3 regions of the Pseudomonas sp. AC229 genome follow, and region 3 is predicted to be linked to each of the others. Evidence: predicted binding sites of a transcription regulator. Region 3 holds the regulator's gene; each other region holds the start of a gene.

Evidence for each region. Region 3 encodes sigma-54, which starts transcription at its own class of promoters, with help from an activator protein. Its sites were predicted from a motif close to ANTGGCATNNANNTTGCTNT; they were not measured.
Region 1: the regulator sigma-54 is predicted to act here: its motif matches at 1,936-1,955, upstream of AC0IW7_RS22235 (CmpA/NrtA family ABC transporter substrate-binding protein).
Region 2: the regulator sigma-54 is predicted to act here: its motif matches at 1,065-1,084, upstream of AC0IW7_RS20000 (flagellar basal body rod protein FlgF).

Annotation. Positions count from the first base shown of each region.
Region 1 covers NZ_CEEDHK010000018.1:22,843-27,058, reverse strand. The annotation lists gene AC0IW7_RS22240 (ANTAR domain-containing response regulator) at 24-599, opposite strand; gene AC0IW7_RS22235 (CmpA/NrtA family ABC transporter substrate-binding protein) at 615-1,820, opposite strand; gene AC0IW7_RS22230 (molybdopterin-dependent oxidoreductase) at 2,110-4,216, opposite strand, start outside.
Region 2 covers NZ_CEEDHK010000015.1:49,423-53,638, forward strand. The annotation lists gene flgE (flagellar hook protein FlgE) at 1-950, shown strand, start outside; gene AC0IW7_RS20000 (flagellar basal body rod protein FlgF) at 1,145-1,885, shown strand; gene flgG (flagellar basal-body rod protein FlgG) at 1,932-2,717, shown strand; gene flgH (flagellar basal body L-ring protein FlgH) at 2,829-3,539, shown strand; gene AC0IW7_RS20015 (flagellar basal body P-ring protein FlgI) at 3,552-4,216, shown strand, end outside.
Region 3 covers NZ_CEEDHK010000001.1:386,359-390,574, forward strand. The annotation lists gene lptA (lipopolysaccharide transport periplasmic protein LptA) at 1-164, shown strand, start outside; gene lptB (LPS export ABC transporter ATP-binding protein) at 164-889, shown strand; gene AC0IW7_RS01740 (RNA polymerase factor sigma-54) at 1,049-2,560, shown strand; gene hpf (ribosome hibernation-promoting factor, HPF/YfiA family) at 2,686-2,994, shown strand; gene ptsN (PTS IIA-like nitrogen regulatory protein PtsN) at 3,009-3,473, shown strand; gene rapZ (RNase adapter RapZ) at 3,492-4,216, shown strand, end outside.

The DNA.
Region 1 (4,216 bases), on a different contig from region 3:
CCGCCGCCACGCCAAAACACCTATCAATTCAACATCTCACTCATCGCAATAATCTGCTCCGCCACCTGAATCAGCTTCTGCTGCCGACTCATCGCCTGCCTGCGCATCAGGGTATAAGCCTCATCCTCATTGCAATCTTTCATCTTCATCAGCAGCCCTTTGGCCAGTTCCACCCGTTTGCGCTCGGCCAGTTGCTGGTCGCGGGCGTGCAGTTGGGCGCGCAGGGTCTGGTCGCTTTCGAAGCGGGCCATGGCCACGTCCATGATCGGCTGCAAGCGCTGGGCATGAATGCCTTCGACGATGTACGCGCTAACGCCCGACCTGATCGCCTGGCGCATTACGTCCGGGTCGTGCTCGTCGGTGAACATCACAATCGGCCGGGGCTGGTCGCGGCTGACCAGTACCACTTGCTCCATCACGTCGCGGCTTGGCGATTCGGTGTCGATCAGCACCACGTCGGGGCGCACGGCTTCCACGCGGGCGGGCAGGTCGATGGTCAGGCCGGACTCGTCGATCACCTCGAAACCGGCTTCGCTCAGGGCCGCCCGCAGGCGCCCGACTTTTTTGGAGGTGTCGTTGATCAGCAGAATTCGCAACATGGCTGGCGGCTCCGCTTACTGATCGCTAAGGGCGTGCAAGGCAAAGCTGCGGGCGTAGGCGGCGGGGTCGCTGCCGTCCCATACGCTGCCGTCGAGCAACTGGCTGCTGCGCATTGGCGAGGCCGGTACGCCAATTTCCAGACTGCCGGCCGCTCGGCTGTACAGCTCAAGCCGCTGCACCTGTTGCGCCACGGCTAGGTAATCGGGCTCTTCACGCAGCAGGCCCCAGCGGCGGAATTGGGTCATAAACCACATGCCGTCCGACACGTACGGAAAATTCGCCGCGCCGTGGGCGTGGAAGCGCAAGGCGTGGTCGTCGTGCCAGTTGCTGCCCAGGCCGTCGCTGTAACGGCCGAGCAAGCGCGGTTCGATGCTGCTGACCGGCGCATCCAGAAACTCGCTGGCGCTGAGCAGTTGCGCGGTGCTGCGGCGATTCTCGGGGCTTTCTTCAATAAAGCGGCTGGCTTCCAGCACGGCCATTACCAACGCGCGCGCGGTGTTGGGGTATTGCTCGACAAACGCGCGGGTGCTGGCCAGCACTTTTTCCGGGTGGTCCGGCCAGATCGCCTGGCTGGTGGTCACGGTAAAGCCTTGCTCATGGGCGATGGCGTGAGCGCCCCAGGGTTCGCCCACGCAGAATCCGTCGATACGCCCGGCTTGCAGGTGCGCGAGCATTTGCGGCGGCGGCACCACCACGCTGTTCACGTCCTGCAGCGGATGAATGCCCTGGCTCGCCAGCCAGTAGTACAACCACATGGCGTGGGTGCCGGTGGGGAAGGTCTGCGCGAAGGTCAGTTTTGAGCCGCTTTGGTGCGCGCGCTGATTGAGTGCACTGGCAGTGGTCACGCCGGCGTCTTTCAACGGCTGCGACAGGTTGATGCTCTGGCCGTTCTGGTTCAGGCCCATGAGCACCGCCATGTCGGTGGCCGGCGCACCGCTGATGCCCAATTGCAGGGCGTAGACCATCCCGTACAGGCTGTGCGCCGCGTCGAGTTCGCCGCACAGCAGCTTGTCGCTGAGGCCGGCCCACGAGCTTTGGCGCTTGAGGTTGAGGGTCAGGCCGTAGGGCTGGGCAAAGCCCTGCGTGGCGGCAACCACCACCGAGGCGCAATCGCTGAGGGGCATAAAGCCCAGGTTCAGCACGTTCTTTTCCGGCGCGTCGCTGCCGGCCACCCAGGCAAGGGCGTGAAGGGCATCGAGGGGCGTGCTTGAGTCGCTCATGGCGCTGTTCCCGTATTGCAAAAAAAAAGCGCCGTAGCGTCCGGCCTGAAGGCCAGTTGCGCACGACGCCGTTGTCATGACTGGGGTTGGCCTGATGGTAGCCTTTGAGAATGGGAGAGCAAAGGGTGTGCCGGATATCGTGGTTAGCCTTGAGATTCTGGATCCCGGATCGCCGGCCCGCCGCCTTCGCGGGGATGACGGTGATCGTTACAAAAACATCCGTGATTCCCGCGCACGCGGGAATCCAGAATTGATGCCCTGACAAACATCCAACAGGCAATGCGCGCGGCTAATAAACATCCCGCAAATACCGCCGGTCCTTACTCATCCCACTCACATACAACGTAGCCGCCCCGGCGGTCATTTTGCCGTGCACCTGCACAATCTTTTTCAGCGCCGCGTCCACGTCTTTGGCCATGCGGCTGGCGTCGCCGCACACGCACACGTAGGCGCCTTGTTGCAGCCATTGCCAGATCGCGGCGCCTTCTTCGAGCATGCGTTGTTGCACGTAAATTTTCTCCGCCTGGTCGCGCGAAAACGCGGTGTCCAGGCGCGTGAGCAAGCCGCTGCGTTGCCAGGCGCGCAGTTCGTCGTGGTAGTAGAAGTCGCTGACGGCGCGCTGTTCGCCGAAGAACAGCCAGTTTTTTCCGTTGCCGCCTTGTGCCTGGCGCTCCTGCAGAAAGGCGCGGAACGGGGCGATGCCGGTGCCTGGGCCGATCATGATCAGTGGCGTGGCCGGGTCTTGTGGCGGGCGGAAGTGGGTAGAGCGTTGCAGGAAGATACGCACGCCCGTGTTGGCGGCGCGGTCGGCGAGAAAGGTGGAGCACACGCCACCACGGGCCTGGCCTTGATGCTGGTAACGCACCACGGCCACGGTCAGGTGCACTTCGTTTGGCGTCACCGTTGGGCTGGAGCTGATGGAATACAGCCGTGGTTGCAAGGGCTTGAGCAGGCGCGCCAGTTGCTGGGCGTCGAGGGCGATGGGGTATTCGCGCAGCAGCGTCGGCACCTGGCGGCCCCACAGCCAGTCTTGCAGCGCCGCCTGATTGCCTTCGTGCAGCAGTTCTTCCAGGAACGGACTGCCGTTGTGCCCGGCCACCCGACGCAGCAGGTCCGGGCTGATGCGGGCGATTTCCAGGTGTTCGGTCAACGCCTCGCGAAGCGGCATGGGCGCCTGATTGTCGGGTTCGACCGGGCTGTCGCCGTCGAGCCTGAGCGTGGCGAGCAATTCCTCGACCAGCGCCGCGTCGTTGCTGGGCCACACGCCCAAGGCGTCGCCGGCCTGGTAGGGGAAGTCGTGGCCGCTGAGGTCGAAGGCCAGATGGCGGGTTTCTTTGACTGAGCCGGCACCGTTGAGCACTTGGTTATGTACCAGGCGGGTCCGCAGCGGATTGGCGCGGTTGAAGGTGCTGCTCTCGTTCGGTGTCGGGCGCAGCAGTGTGGGCGCGGCGGGGTTGCTGGCGAAGCGACTGCACAGTTGGGTCAGCCATTGTTCGGCGGGGGCGTGGAAGTCCGGCTCGCATTCCAGGCGCGGCTGCAAACGCTCGGCACCGAGGGCGGCCAGGCGTTCGTCGAGCTTGCGGCCGAAGCCGCAAAATTGCTGATAGCTCGAATCGCCCAGGGCCAACACGCTGAAACGGCTGTTGACCAGGGCGTCGGCCTCGGCGCTTTGCAGGCTGTGCCAGAAGTCGCTGGCGTTGTCGGGCGGGTCGCCGTCGCCAAAGGTGCTGGTCACTAACAGCACGCCGGCGGCGTTGCGCAGGTCGTCTAGCTTGGCCTCGTCCATGGCTTGCAACTTCGCCCGCTGGCCTGCGCTGCCCAGGCGTTCGGCGCAAGTGGCGGCGAGGGTTTCGCTGTTGCCGGTTTGCGAAGCCCAGAGCACCAGCCACGGCGCCTCGCCGCTGTCGATTTCGGCGCTGGGCGCTTCAGCGGCGCGGGAGAACAAACCGGCCAGCAGGCCATTCACCAACAGCCGATTATTCGGCGCAAAGGGGGCGCTGGCGGGCAGCGTGGGCACGCCAGCCTGACGCGCTTCCACGTTGCGCAGGCCAAGCAGAAAACCTTGCATGTACAGCTGCTCTTCGCTGGCCAGCGCCAGTGGGGCCGGGCCGTCGAGGTTGAGCTGGCGGGCGAATGCATCGAGGGTCATCGGAGCAAATTCCTTGGCGGAGGGCGAGGGCAGCGCTTCGTCTGGTGGGCTGACGGGGTGCAAGGCGACCGCGCAGAACTTGAACGCCGGCTGCAGGGAAATGGGGTCGATGGCGTCGCTGGTTACGGCGTTGATGGCCAACTGCTCGCCAAACACATCGTTCCAGTGGAATGGCGCAAAGCAGTTGCCCAATTGCACGCGGTCGCTGACCACGGCTGGCAACACCGCGCGGCCACGCCGTGAGCGA
Region 2 (4,216 bases), on a different contig from region 3:
CGGTAGACGCCAACGGCCAGCTGCAGAACGGCATCGTCGGCAACCTGAGCATTCAAACCGCCAACCAGGCGCCGCGTGCGACCACCGCCATCACTCAGAGCTTCAACCTGAACTCCTCGAGCAAGGCGCCGACCACCACGCCGTTCGACCCGGCGGACCCGACGAGCTACACCTCGTCCACCTCGGTGAACATTTACGACGCCCAGGGCAACGCCCACGTCATGACCCAGTATTTCCTGAACAACGCCAACCCAGCGGCAACTCCGCCCGTGGCGAACAACTGGACCATGAACGTACTGATCGACGGCCGTAACCCGCAGGATCCGACCAGCACTACGCCGTTGAACTCGACGTTGACCTTCGACGGCGCCGGCCAATTGGCAACCGTTACGCCAAACACCGCTGGCCTGACCTACGCCAACAACAAACTCAGCATCAACAACTGGGTGCCGGCGCAATCCGACGGCGGCACGCCACCGGTGTGGTCTGCCAATGGCGCCGCCGCCTCGGCAGCGGTGACCCTGGATATCCGTGGTTCCTCGCAGGTATCCAGCACCTTCGCCGTGAACAAAGTCACCCAAGACGGTTACACCACCGGCCAACTGTCGGGTCTGGAAATTGACGACACCGGCCAGGTGTTCGCCCGTTACACCAACGGCCAGTCGAAGATTCAGGGTCAAGTGATTCTGGCCAACTTCGCCAACGTGCAAGGTCTGACCCCGGTCGGCAAAACCCAGTGGGTGCAGTCGGCGGATTCGGGCGAGCCGGTGGTCGGTACGCCCCGTGCCGGCACCTTGGGCTCGTTGACTGCCGGTGCGTTGGAGTCGTCCAACGTCGACATTTCCACCGAGCTGGTCGACCTGATCGTGGCGCAGCGTAACTACCAGGCCAACGCCAAAACCATCGAAACCGAAAACGCCGTGACGCAAACCATCATCAACCTGCGTTAAGGCGCTTGCCGCTGGCGGCAAACCGTCGCCGCACACCTGCAAAGGGCTTCTCTGGAAGCCCTTTGTTGTTTTTAAAATCTGTTTTTTATCAATGGCATACGGATTTTTTTAGGGATTGGCACGATGCCTGCTTTAAAGCTTGCATAGAGCCGCAGGCCGTCAACGTTTGGCGCGCCCAATCTCGGAGAATCACCATGGATAAAATGCTCTACGTCGCCATGACAGGCGCCAGCCAGAACACCCTGGCCCAGCGCGCCCATGCCAACAACCTGGCGAACATCTCTACCAACGGTTTCCGCCGCGACTTCGAACAAGCCCGCTCCATGCAGGTGTTCGGCGACAGCTTTCCGTCGCGCGTGTACGCCATGAGCGAACGCCCTGGCACCGACTTCACCCCCGGCACTTTGCAAGACACCGGTAACCCGATGGATGTCGCGGTCAGCGGCCAGGGTTGGGTGGCCGTGCAAGCGCCCGATGGCAGCGAAGCCTACGTGCGCACCGCCAGCCTGAAAATCGACGCCCTTGGCCAACTGCGCACCGGCAGCGGCTTGCCGGTATTGGGCAACGGCGGACCGATTGCCGTGCCACCGGAACAGAAAGTCGAAATCGGCGAAGACGGCACCATCTCCATCCGCGCCCTAGGCGAAGCGCCGAATGTGCTGGCCGAGGTTGACCGCATCAAGCTGGTCAACCCCGACCTCAAGCAAATGGAAAAAGGCCCGGACGGCATGATCCATTTCAAGGGCACCACGCCACCGTTGGCCGACAACACCGTGAAGTTGACGTCCGGTTTCGTCGAGACCAGCAACGTCAACGCGGTAGAAGAGATGACCTCGATCCTCTCGCTGTCCCGCCAGTTCGAACTGCAAGTGAAGATGATGCGAACGGCCGAAGACGACGCCACATCCCTGGCGCGTGTTTTGCAACTTAGCTAACCATCAGTACGCGGCGCCGTGAAACCGGCGTCCGAGGAGAATCAACATGCTTCCGGCTCTGTGGGTCAGTAAAACCGGTTTGTCCGCCCAGGACATGAACCTGACGACCATTTCCAACAACCTGGCGAACGTGTCCACCACGGGCTTCAAGCGCGACCGCGCGGAATTCCAGGACTTGCTCTACCAGATCCGCCGTCAACCCGGCGCCCAAAGCACCCAGGACAGCCAACTGCCGTCCGGCCTGCAACTGGGTACCGGTGTGCGCATTGTCGGCACGCAGAAAATGTTCACCGCCGGCAGCCTGCAAACCACCGAGCAGCCGCTGGACATGGCGGTCAATGGCCGTGGTTTCTTCCAGATTCTTCAGCCCGACGGCACCATTGCTTACACCCGCGACGGTAGCTTTCACCTGAACTCCGACGGTCAGGTCGTGACCTCCAACGGCTTCCCGCTGGAGCCGGCCATTGTGCTGCCCAACGAAGTGCGCACCTTTACCGTCGGTGAAGATGGCACCGCCTCGGTGACCACCGCCGGCAACGCCCAGCCGCAGATCGTCGGCAACATCCAGACCGCCGACTTCATCAACCCGGGCGGCCTGGAAGCCATCGGCAACAACCTGTTCCTGGAAACCGCCTCCAGCGGCGCGCCGCAAGTGGGTACGCCTGGCCTCACCGGTCTGGGCACCATCGAACAGAACACCTTGGAAAACTCCAACGTCAGCGTGGTGGAGGAGATGGTGAACATGATCACCACCCAGCGCGCCTACGAAATGAACTCCAAAGTGATTTCCACCGCTGACCAGATGCTGTCGTTTATTACCCAGAATCTTTAATCGCTAACCGGATTTAACCGCAGCCCGTTAGGCCCGCCATAAGGAGCTGGTAGGCACACGGTGGTTCGGTCTGGTGTTGGCACTGCGCAAAGAATGTGTGAGGTACGTGTTATGAATCGGCTTGTTCTTCTTCCCCTGCTTGGCCTGGCTGCTTTGAGCGGTTGCGTCGCGCCTCCACCCAAGCCGAACGACCCGTACTACGCGCCCGTGCTGCCGCGCACGCCGCTGCCGGCTGCGCAAAACAACGGCTCCATTTACCAGACCGGGTTTGAAAACAACCTGTACGGCGACCGCAAGGCGTATCGCGTGGGCGACATCATCACCATCACGCTGAACGAGCGCATGTCGGCCAGCAAGAACGCCAACTCGGACATCGCCAAAGACAGCGCCACGTCGCTGGGCCTGACCTCGTTGTTCGGCGGCGCGGTATCCACCGACAACCCGAGCACCAGCCTCAACCCGCTCAAAGCCGGCAACCTGAGCCTGGACGCCAGCTACGGCGGCTCGCGTGACGCCTCTGGCAAAAGCACCGCCGCGCAAAGCAACAGCCTCACCGGCTCGGTCACCGTCACCATCGCCGAAGTGCTGCCCAACGGCATTTTGTCGGTACGCGGCGAGAAGTGGATGACGCTCAACACCGGCGACGAACTGGTGCGCATTGCCGGCCTGGTGCGCGCTGACGACATCGCCACCGACAACACCGTGTCTTCGGCACGCGTGGCCGACGCCCGCATCACTTACTCGGGTACTGGCGCGTTTGCTGACGCCAACCAGCCGGGTTGGTTTGACCGCTTCTTCATCAGCCCGCTGTTTCCTTTCTGAGTACCGGTCATGATGAAACGACTGCTAACCGCCTGCTGTTTCCTGCTCGTCGCCTCGGCGGCGCAGGCTGAGCGGATCAAAGACCTGGTCACCATCCAGGGCGTGCGCGCCAACCAACTGATTGGCTACGGCTTGGTCGTGGGCCTTAACGGCAGCGGTGACCAGACCACGCAAACGCCGTTCACCGTGCAGACATTCAACAACATGCTGGCGCAGTTCGGCATCAAGGTGCCGGCGGGCGGCAACGTGCAGTTGAAGAACGTGGCGGCGGTGTCGATTCATGCCGACCTGCCGGCATTCGCCAAGCCTGGGCAAACCATCGACGTCACCATTTCGTCCATCGGTAACGCCAAAAGCCTGCGCGGCGGTAGTTTGCTGATGACGCCGCTCAAAGGCATCGACGGCAACGTGTACGCCATTGCCCAGGGCAACCTGGTCGTCGGCGGCTTCGATGCCGAAGGCGGCGACGGTTCGAAAATTACCGTTAACGTGCCCTCGGCCGGCCGTATTCCTAGCGGCGCCACGGTTGAGCGTCCAGTGCCGAGCGGTTTCGACCAGGGCAACACGCTGACCCTGAACCTCAATCGCCCCGACTTCACCACCGCCAAGCACATGGTTGACCAGATCAACGAACTGCTCGGCCCAGGCGTGGCGCAGGCCATCGACGGCGGTTCGAT
Region 3 (4,216 bases):
CCTTCGAAGGCGAGAAAATCGTCTATGACACCCAGCGCCAAATCGTCAACGCCGGCCGCGCCAATGGCACCAACGTGACCACCCCGCGCCCACGCATCGACATGGTCATTCAGCCCAAGAACAAACCCGCTGGCGCTCAACCAGCCGACAAACAGGCGCAGTAATGGCGACTCTCAAAGCCCAACACCTGGCCAAAGCCTACAAAGGCCGCCAGGTGGTTCGTGATGTCAGCCTGTCGATCGAAAGCGGCCAGATCGTTGGCTTGCTGGGTCCTAACGGCGCCGGCAAAACCACGTGCTTCTACATGATCGTAGGCCTGGTCAATGCCGATCAGGGGCGCGTACTGATCGACCAGGACGACGTCACCAGCCTGCCCATGCACGGCCGCGCACGTGCCGGCATCGGCTACCTGCCGCAGGAAGCGTCGATTTTCCGCAAGCTGTCGGTGGCCGATAACATCATGGCCATTCTGGAAACTCGCAAAGAGCTCGACAGCGCTAGCCGCCGCAAAGAGCTGGAAAGCCTGTTGCAGGAATTCCACATCACCCACATTCGCGACAGCCTCGGCATGAGCTTGTCCGGTGGTGAACGCCGCCGTGTGGAAATCGCCCGTGCGCTGGCCACTGCACCGAAGTTCATCCTGCTCGATGAACCCTTCGCAGGCGTGGACCCCATCTCGGTTGGCGACATCAAGCAGATCATTCATCACCTCAAAGCCAAAGGCATTGGCGTGCTGATTACGGACCACAACGTGCGTGAAACCCTCGATATCTGCGAGACCGCGTACATCGTCAACGACGGCCAATTGATTGCCGAAGGCGACGCTGAAACCATCCTCGCCAACCAGTTGGTGAAAGAGGTTTACCTGGGTCACGAATTCCGCCTCTAAGAGCGTTCTGTAGCCGCAATCAGATGCGCACTACAGACTTCGATTGAGGACTAGGCAAACGCCTCAGACTTAGGCATATAATTTGCTTCCTGGTGGCGCTTCGGCGCCCTCGTTGTGGAAGCGCGTATGCGCCGGCGAATAAGGTCTTAAGCCCCCTCCATGAAACCATCGCTCGTCCTAAAAATGGGCCAGCAGCTGACGATGACACCGCAGCTGCAACAAGCCATCCGCTTACTCCAACTGTCCACACTGGATCTTCAACAAGAGATTCAGGAGGCGCTGGAGTCCAATCCCATGCTCGAACGCCAAGAAGAAGGCGAGGACTTCGATAACAGCGATCCGCTGGCCGATGGCGCCGAAAGCGCGCCGCCCGCGCCGAACAACGAAGAGTCCTACCAAGACACCAGCTACCAGGAAACCTCGGCACCTACCGTCGACAATCTGGAAGACGGCGAATGGGGCGAACGCATTCCCAATGAGCTTCCCGTCGACACGGCGTGGGAAGACATCTACCAAACCAGTGCCAGCAGCCTGCCATCCAACGACGATGACGAGTGGGATTTCACCACCCGCACCTCGGCTGGCGAAAGCTTGCAAAGCCATATGCTCTGGCAGCTCAACCTGGCGCCGATGTCCGACAAGGACCGCCTGATTGCGGTCACCCTGATCGACTGCATTAACGACCAAGGCTACCTGGAAGAAACCCTCGAAGAAGTGCTGGAGGCGTTCGATCCCGAGTTGGATATCGAGCTCGACGAAGTCGAAGCCGTGCTGCACCGCATCCAGCAATTCGAACCCTCAGGCATCGGCGCGCGCGACCTGCGTGAGTGCCTGTTGCTGCAACTGCGTCAGCTGCCAGCGAAAACGCCGTGGCTGCCCGAAGCGCAGCGCCTGGCCGGCGATTACCTCGACCTGCTCGGCAACCGCGATTACAGCCAACTGATGCGCCGCATGAAGCTCAAGGAAGACGAGCTGCGTCAGGTCATCGAACTGATTCAAAGCCTTAACCCGCGCCCGGGTTCGCAGATTGAAGCGAGCGAGCCGGAATACGTGGTGCCCGACGTGATCGTGCGCAAGCACAACGACCGCTGGCTGGTGGAGCTGAATCAGGAAGCGATGCCCAAGCTGCGGGTTAATCCGCAATACGCCGGCTTCGTTCGCCGCGCCGACTCCAGCGCCGACAACACCTTTATGCGCAATCAGCTGCAAGAGGCGCGTTGGTTTATCAAAAGTCTGCAAAGCCGCAACGAAACACTGATGAAAGTGGCCAGCCAGATCGTCGAGCACCAACGCGGCTTCCTCGACTACGGCGACGAGGCCATGAAGCCGCTGGTTCTGCATGACATCGCCGAAGCAGTGGGCATGCACGAATCAACGATCTCGCGCGTTACCACGCAAAAATTCATGCACACCCCGCGTGGCATTTATGAGCTGAAGTACTTCTTCTCCAGCCACGTCAGCACCTCCGAAGGCGGCGAATGCTCGTCAACGGCGATACGCGCAATCATCAAAAAACTGGTTGCTGCGGAAAATGCGAAAAAGCCGTTGAGTGACAGCAAGATCGCTGGTTTACTGGAGGCACAGGGCATTCAGGTAGCCCGTCGCACAGTCGCCAAATACCGCGAATCCCTCGGGATAGCGCCTTCCAGTGAACGTAAGCGACTGATGTAAACGCCTGACCCGGTTCGCCTGCGAACCTCGCTCTGGCAAGACGGCTACACTGATCCAAGGCCAAAGTGTTCCGGCGACAAGCCCGTTAGCTTGTCTCTTACACACGGCAATAAGGAGAAAGCGGTATGCAAGTCAACATCAGTGGACATCAGCTGGATGTGACCGACGCCCTACGCGACTACATCGACGAGAAGCTCAGTCGATTGGAACGCCACTTCGACAAGATCACCAACGTGCAAGTGACCATGGAGGTCGAGAAGCTCAAGCAGAAAATCGAAGCGACTTTGCACATCGCCGGGGGCGAAGTGGTCGCCAACGCCGAACATGACGACATGTACGCAGCCATCGATCTACTCACCGACAAACTCGACCGCCAACTTATCAAACATAAGGAAAAGCAACTGGGTCGCCTGCAAGGCGCCACAGCTCGCTGACACCATCCCAACCCATGATTCGACTTGAAAATATCCTGACCCCCGGCCGCTCCCTCGTGGGCGTGCCGGGCGGCAGCAAAAAGCGCGTACTCGAACAAATCGCCAACCTGGTCGCCCGCGAGTTGCCCGACCTCGATGGCCAAGACATATTCGAAAGCCTGGTGGCGCGTGAAAAGCTCGGCTCCACCGGCTTCGGCAATGGCATCGCCATTCCCCATTGCCGCCTGCCCGGCTGTACCGCTCCCATTAGCGCCCTGCTGCGTCTCGATTCCGCGGTCGATTTCGACGCCATTGATGGCGCGCCGGTCGACTTGCTGTTTGTGCTGCTGGTGCCGGAAGCGGCGACCGATGAGCACTTGGAATTGCTTCGCCAGATCGCCAGCATGCTTGATCGCAGCGAGGTTCGTGACCAGTTGCGCCACGCCTCAACCAGCGAAAGTCTTTACCAGGTCGTCGTCGACGTACAAAACGGCCGCTAGACGAACAGGTGACTGTGCATGCGTTTGATCATCGTCAGTGGCCGGTCCGGTTCAGGTAAGAGCACAGCGCTGGATGTGCTTGAAGACAACGGTTTCTACTGCATCGATAACCTGCCCGCCGGGCTCTTGCCCGAGCTGGCCGAACGCTCCCTGCTGCACACCGAATTGGTTCAACCGCTGGTGGCCGTGTCCATCGACGCGCGCAACCTGCCCAGCCAGCTTAAACGCTTCCCCGAACTGCTTGCCGAAGTGCGCGCCCGTCACATTCAGTGCGATGTGCTGTACCTGGACGCCGACGACGAAACCCTGCTCAAGCGCTTCTCCGAAACCCGCCGCCGCCACCCGTTGACCACCGACGAGCGTTCGCTGGCCGAAGCGATTCGCGATGAAAGCATACTGCTGAGCCCGATCACCGACCTGGCCGACCTCAAGGTCGACACTACGCACCTCAACCTTTACCAACTTCGTGACACCCTCAAGCTGCGCCTGCTGAACAAGCCGGAGCCGGGTACTGCGTTTTTGGTCGAGTCGTTTGGCTTCAAGCGTGGCATGCCGGTCGATGCCGACCTGGTATTCGACGTGCGCTGCCTGCCCAACCCGTACTGGAAACCCGAACTGCGTGAGCATTCGGGCCTGGATTCGGTGGTGTCGGACTATTTGCAGGAACAACCGGACGTACAGGAAATGTACGACGACATTTACGCGTACTTGCATAAATGGCTGCCGCGCATTGCCGCCAGCAA